Regions from separate parts of the Dehalobacter sp. genome, predicted to be linked through region 1. Evidence: predicted binding sites of a transcription regulator. Region 1 holds the regulator's gene; the other holds the start of a gene.
What was found. Region 1 encodes CtsR, which represses protease genes until heat stress. Its sites were predicted from a motif close to AAGGTCAANNAAGGTCAAAT; they were not measured.

Region 1 (3,423 bases):
ATGCTTACAGGCTTCGACAGGATGCCGGTTTCCTCGCGGACTTCCCTGACAACCGCTTGGGCAATTTTTTCATTCTGTTCTACATAGCCGCCGGGAATAGTCCATCTTCCTTTACCGGGGTTATGCGCTCTTTGGACGAGGAGTACTTTGTCGTCTTGAAGCAAAAGACCGCCTACGCCCAGGGAGTATTCCCCCCAGTGGATATAGTCACAGGCCGGGCAGCTTTGCCTCTTTTTGTCTTCAATTAGTTTATACTCCAGGGCGGCAGAACACACGGGACAAAACTTAAATTCCGGATAAAGAGACGGCATATGATTCCTTCTTTCTCTAATCAAAGTTATTAATCCTATTTTATCCTGAAAAAGAGAAGATGCAAATTTTATCTAAATTGGGAAATACGGCACGAAGGATAAATAATTTCTTTGTAGAACTACTAAATAATACTTTAATCGACTGAATTTTCAACCTGTGGGGGAAATATAAGAATGAAAAATGATAAGAAAAAAGAGATTTGGCTCGATCCTGAGGAACTCCGGCAGTTGTTGGAGGGAGGCTTGTATTGGAAAGATATAGAGCCCAAACTGTCCGAGGAAAATGCGGAAAGCATCAGAAGGCAGCTTAGTCTTGAAGATGAGGCTGATATTAATGACGGTGCTATTGACGAGTATGACCAGAACACCGGGGAATTTGACCAGACCAACGGAGAATATGGCCGGACGGCCGGGAAGTCTCCGGAAGAGGATCAAGCGGAAGCAGGGCCTGTTTTTGCCGGAGATTCGGATGAAGACAATGAGGAGATCAGAACGATTTTGCTTGGTGATCAAAATTCGGGGCAGGATGAACTGCAAAGACTGTTTATCTCCCAAGCGGCTTCCCTGGAAGATGACTTTAATGAAATGAAAAATCCGGCGGAAACAAGTCCGGACAGCTTCAGCCCGCTTGCTGATACTGAGGCAGCGGATGATTTGAATAAAGCTGATGAAGCCTACAACGCAGAAGATACCGCTATGAACCCGACAGATCTGGGTACTCTGGAGGAAACAGAAGTAGGGGCGGAAGAAAGAAGCCGCTTTTCTGATTTAAATAGTTATATCATGAACAGTAAAAATGACCCGAGTGCGGACGATGACGATGACTTAGATTTTGAGTTCGAACAGAAACGCGGCTTTGGTGGACTAAAGCTTGTTATTCTGGTTGTGATTGTTGCAGCGGTCACCTTCGGTTTGTGGTATTTCTTTATCAGCGATTGAGGACTTTTCGCTAAGTACAGCAATGTTGAATTTTTTATAGTCAGCGAGCAAAAAAACCTATCTTCGGATAGGTTTTTTTTAATAAAATAGTTTTCAAAATGATCAAAAAGGGTTAAAATAGTTACGAAGGTCAAAAAAGGTCATAAAGTCAGCAAAGGTCAACATTGAAATAAGGATGGATGACGATGAGTAATTTGGCGGACAGAATCGAGGAGTACCTCAAGAAGATTATAGAGCAGGCCGAAGTTGGGTATATTGTCCTGCAAAGAGGTTATCTTGCTGATTTCTTTTCATGTGCTCCTTCCCAGATTAACTATGTTCTTACAACGAGGTTTACTGCAGAACGCGGCTATCTTGTTGAAAGCAGAAGAGGCGGCGGCGGATATTTAAGGATTGTTAGGCTGGGACTTGATCCTGAGGGTAAATTCCAGAGACTCATGTCGGAACTCATTGGGGATGACCTTTCCCAGGATCGGGCTAACAATCTTGTGGACAGACTCAGAGAAGAAGAGCTGTTCACCAAAAGAGAAGCAATCCTGGTAAAAACGATTTTTTCCGACCGGCTTTTGGCTGGAGTGACGAATTTGCCTTCTACGCTTAGGGCCCGTATGATGAAAGAAATACTGGCGAATATGTGCCGGGACGATGTTAATGATTGATCGGGGGAATAGCAATGCTTTGTCAGAACTGTCAACAACGGGAGGCTGTGGTTCATCTGACCAAAATCATTAATGGACAGGCGGCGCAGCTTCATCTTTGCCAGGAATGTGCTCAGAAAGCGCCTGGTACCGGCTTCAATCTCTACCCTGGAATGGTATCGGATTTTTTACAGGCATTATTTGGGGTAAATCCGGCAGGACAGTATGATCAGACGATCGTAGACAGTCAGCCCGGAAAATGTCCCGGGTGCGGAAGAACTTTTTCCCAGATACAGCAAGCCGGGAAAATGGGCTGTAGCAAATGTTACGATGAATTTGAGCCCCAAATGGAAATGCTCCTGCGCCGGATCCATGGAAGAGGGATGCATGTCGGGAAAGTGCCGGTAAGACGAGGCGCTTCGTTCCGAAACAAACAGGAAATAGTCAAATCGAAAGAACAACTCTTGGAGCTAGTAAAAGCAGAAAAGTTTGAAGAGGCAGCTATATTAAGAGACCGGATTAAAGAAATGGAGAATACTGTCGGAGGTGAAAGCAAATGACTTATCGGGAACTGCTTGCCAAAGACAGCTTCTGGATGAAGGATACCCTGGACATTCCGATTGTACTGAGTTCCAGGATCAGACTGGCCAGAAATATCGCGGACAATCCTTTCCCTCACGTCATGTCCCATGATGATGCCGAAAAAATTGAAGCACAGATTTCCGGCGTCCTGGACGGTTTTACCGCTGAAGGGGAAAAGCTTGTTTATATTCCATTGAAAATGCTTATTCCGGTGGAGAAGAAGGTATTGATTGAAAAGCATCTGGTCAGCCCGGGTTTTAACGAGACTGAATATGCACGCGGTCTGGCCTTGTCCGAAAGCCATAAAATTGCAGTCATGGTCAATGAAGAAGATCACCTGAGAATTCAGGTGCTGATGCCGGGGAACAGCCTCAGGGAAGCTTGGCATCTTGCAGGATTGGTCGATGATCATCTGGAAGCGCATCTGGATATTGCTTATAAAGAAAAGCTTGGCTATTTGACGACTTGCCCCACCAATGTTGGAACCGGCCTGAGAGTATCCGTGATGGTTCACTTGCCAGCCCTGGTGCTGACCAATCAGGTCCAGCAGGTTCTGGGTGCCCTGACTTCGCTTGGGTTGGCAGTACGCGGTCTGTACGGTGAAGGCTCCAGGCCCTTCGGAAATATCTTTCAGATATCCAACCAGGTTACTTTAGGCAAGAGTGAAGAGGACACCTTAACGCATCTTGATGCGGTGACGCGGCAGCTGATGGAACGGGAAGTCCAGATGCGGGAAGTTATTCGCAAAGAATCTCCGCTTATCGTCGAAGACAAAGTATGGAGGGCCCGGGGGACTTTGGAAAATGTCAGGATCCTTGAAACGGAAGAGATCTATTCACTTCTATCGGAGGACCGGCTGGGCATTGATATGGGCATTTTATCTAGAGTTTCTGCAGGTTTCGTGTCTGTCTTGATTAACTCAATGCAGGGATGTCTGCAATATAATCTCAATA
Region 2 (3,423 bases), on a different contig from region 1:
TACCGGCTGACAATATCGGTCAGATAATCCATCAGGCTTTCGCCAATTTCTTCATGTCTTAACGCAAATTCAATGGTTGCTCTGACAAAACCAAGTTTGTCCCCGACATCATATCTTTTCCCTTCAAAATTGTAGGCATACACATCCTGAACCTTGCTCAACTGCGCAATTGCATCCGTCAGCTGAATTTCTCCATTTCTTCCCGGAGGCAATTCCGCGAGGATATCAAAAATTTCCGGATTAAGAATATACCGGCCCATGATCGCAAGCGGAATATCAGGCGCTTCCTCCGGGGTCGGCTTTTCAAACATGGCTTCCGCCTTGTACAGTCTCGGAGATATTCTGCTGCCATCAATAATCCCGTATTTGGACACTTCTGCCGGCAGTACTTCCTGTACGCCAATCAAATTGCTGTTATAAAGCTCGTAGTACCTAATCATTTGTTTCAGACAAGGCTCTTCCGAATAGATCACGTCGTCTCCCAAAAGAACGGCAAACGGCTCATTGCCAATAAATCTTCTGGCACTGTAGACGGCATGACCAAGCCCCAGAGCTTCTTTTTGGCGGACATAATGGATATCGACCATCTCAGCAATATGTTTGACCATATCGAGCAATTCGGACTTTTCTCCGTTTTTTAGAAATAGTTCAAGTTCTACAGAACGGTCAAAATGATCCTCAATGGCTCTTTTGTTTCTTCCTGTGACAATAATGACATCTTCAATACCGGATTGAACCGCTTCTTCAATGATGTACTGAATGGTCGGTTTGTCTACGATTGGCAGCATTTCTTTGGGTTGAGCTTTGGTCGCAGGAAGAAATCTTGTACCCAATCCAGCCGCGGGTATGACTGCTTTACGAATTTTCTGCAAGATTTTTCCTCCTTTTTTTTATTGTTGCTTTGGTTGTTTTTGAACAATCCGAGTTTAGTATGCCGAATTTATCTTACTTTTATGTTTTTTTCTGAATGGACGTCAAACGCCTCAAATGATTACTCAATGAGGCGTTTCCGATATCCAGGATTTTCTTCAGGGTTTTTTATGAAATTTTTTTAAGAGATTCTATTTTAGCGGGTTTTTCTTCTTTTGCTCAAGCAGTGCTGCTTTTTCCAGTACCCGGTCAACAATTCCGTATTCTTTAGCTTCTTCAGCGGACATATAGTAGTCACGGTCCGTATCCTGCTCGACTTTGTCCAAAGGCTGGCCGGTTCTTTCGGCAAGAATCCTGTTCATTTTGTTTTTCGTTTTCAGCAACTGTTTGGCGTGAATTTCAATTTCTGTAGCCTGCCCCGATAAACCTCCCCCAGCAATTAACGGCTGGTGAATCAGGATCTCAGCATTCGGCAGGGCAGTACGCTTACCTTTCGTGCCGGCAGCAAGCAGGAAGGCACCCATACTGGCAGCCATTCCAATACAAATGGTCTGTACATCAGGCCTGATGTACTGCATCGTGTCGTAGATGGCCATCCCGGAAGTAATGGACCCTCCGGGACTGTTGATATAGACAAAAACGTCCTTTTCAGGATCTTCCGCCTCGAGGAAAAGCAATTGCGCAACTACAACATTGGCAACGTTATCATCGATTGCTCCGCCCAGGAAGATAATACGGTCTTTGAGGAGCCTAGAATAGATGTCGTAAGAACGTTCACCGCGATTCGTTTGTTCAACTACCATCGGGATAAGATAACTCATATTTGTTCCCTCCATCATTGATTGTTAATTTTGATATGTCTCTATTTTATTACAAAGGTCAATAAAGGTCAAATAATTTGGACAACTTTTGGTCATTTTTTTGTTCGAATTATTTCATTCATATTATTTGATTAATTGCCAATAGTACGTTCGTCTAAACATTGAGACGGTATATAAATCATCTGTCAGGTTAAGATAATCCTAGTACGATTGATAAAAGCATTTGATACAAATCCAAAAATATTGGGGGCTGGAAATATGAATCTTATACCATTCCATCCAATGCGCAATGCAGATCAGATACGCCGTGAAATCAATAGGCTTTATAGTTTTCCATATACTTTTTTCGAAGACGAGTTCGCTCCGCGCTTGGCCGTTCCATTTACCGACATCTATGAAACCGACGAAGAGATCATTGTTTCCTGCGATCTGCCAGGACTGCAAAGAAGAGAAGATGTAGGCATTCAGATTGAAAACAACATGATAACCATCAGCGGTACTTTAAACCGCGAACAGCATGTGATTCAGGAAGATCGCCTACACAAAAAAGAAAGGTATACCGGTCAATTCCGCCGCTCCGTCTCTCTTCCGGCGACCGTTTCCATTGATAATGTCAGGGCAATTTATAAAAATGGTGTTTTGAATGTATTCCTGCCCAAAACAGACAGCAGGGAGAAAAAGTCTGTGCAGATTGAGTTTCAGTATTAGTAGATCGCGAAACTGTGGCCCATAGACTATTATAAGGTCGTTTAAGTATGTCTTCCTGCCAGAAGATTGCTTGTGTAGTTATTCCTATTTGCCAAAAAATAATAAATAAATTTATGTTGGTTATCGACCATAAACTGTTATAATGTATAAGGATAACTTTCAGCATCTTATGCTTTTAATTGAAGGGAGAATATTCGTGCCTAAAGTAATGATTTTCTCTGCGTCTACAGGACATGGACATAATCAGGCCGCAGACTGTCTGAAAAAGGAGCTTGAAGCTTCAGGCTATTCCGTCCGGATTGTAGAACCCTTAAAAAAAGAAGAAAGCTGGATCATGGAAGCTCTTATCGATGACGGTTATCATATACTCGCAACAAGATTACCGAAAATGTACGGTAAACTATATAAGATTACCTATAACGAGTTCTTAAATAAAAATGTCAAAAGAATTTTAAACAGGGCCATGGATAGTGTCATCGAACAGCTGATTCAAGAGTACAAGCCAGACCTGCTTATTACCACCCATCCTCTTCATGTCGGTGTTGTTTCCTATTTAAAAGCATCCGGACGCTTAAATCTGCCTTTTATTTCGCTGGTTACAGATTATATGGCTCATCAGTTTTATGTGAATAGTTTTGTTGATGCCTACATTGTTGGTTCATGTTACACCAAGGATACGCTTACGGAAAAAGGTGTTCCTGAAAATAAAATACACATTTTCGGCATTCCGGTACGGGAAGAATTCCGTCAGCCCCGCCTTGTCAGAAACAATGATGTATTTACACTGCTGATCATGGGCGGGAGCATGGGCATCCCCTATATCAAAAAATGCCTGAAAACGCTTATGGAAAACCGGCATCATCTTCGCATCCTGGTAGTATGCGGAAGCAATCGCAAGCTTTGGACTGATCTTGCAAAAAAGTACACAGGTACCTTTAACGCCAAAGATGTTGTCATTTATGGTTTCACATCGAACATCTATGACCTGATGGACCAGTCCGATGTGATTATCACAAAACCCGGC

Region 2: clpP (ATP-dependent Clp endopeptidase proteolytic subunit ClpP) is a predicted target of CtsR. The motif match lies at 1,746-1,765, and genes of this name have one in related genera.

Annotation. Positions count from the first base shown of each region.
Region 1 is NZ_JAPDHR010000052.1:78,973-82,395, forward strand. Features, by position in the region: gene OKX56_RS12980 (NUDIX hydrolase) at 1-311, opposite strand, end outside; gene OKX56_RS12985 (hypothetical protein) at 486-1,250, shown strand; gene OKX56_RS12990 (CtsR family transcriptional regulator) at 1,436-1,909, shown strand; gene OKX56_RS12995 (UvrB/UvrC motif-containing protein) at 1,924-2,448, shown strand; gene OKX56_RS13000 (protein arginine kinase) at 2,445-3,423, shown strand, end outside.
Region 2 is NZ_JAPDHR010000062.1:113,508-116,930, reverse strand. Features, by position in the region: gene galU (UTP--glucose-1-phosphate uridylyltransferase GalU) at 1-872, opposite strand, end outside; gene clpP (ATP-dependent Clp endopeptidase proteolytic subunit ClpP) at 1,062-1,706, opposite strand; gene OKX56_RS14685 (Hsp20/alpha crystallin family protein) at 1,950-2,399, shown strand; gene OKX56_RS14680 (MGDG synthase family glycosyltransferase) at 2,596-3,423, shown strand, end outside.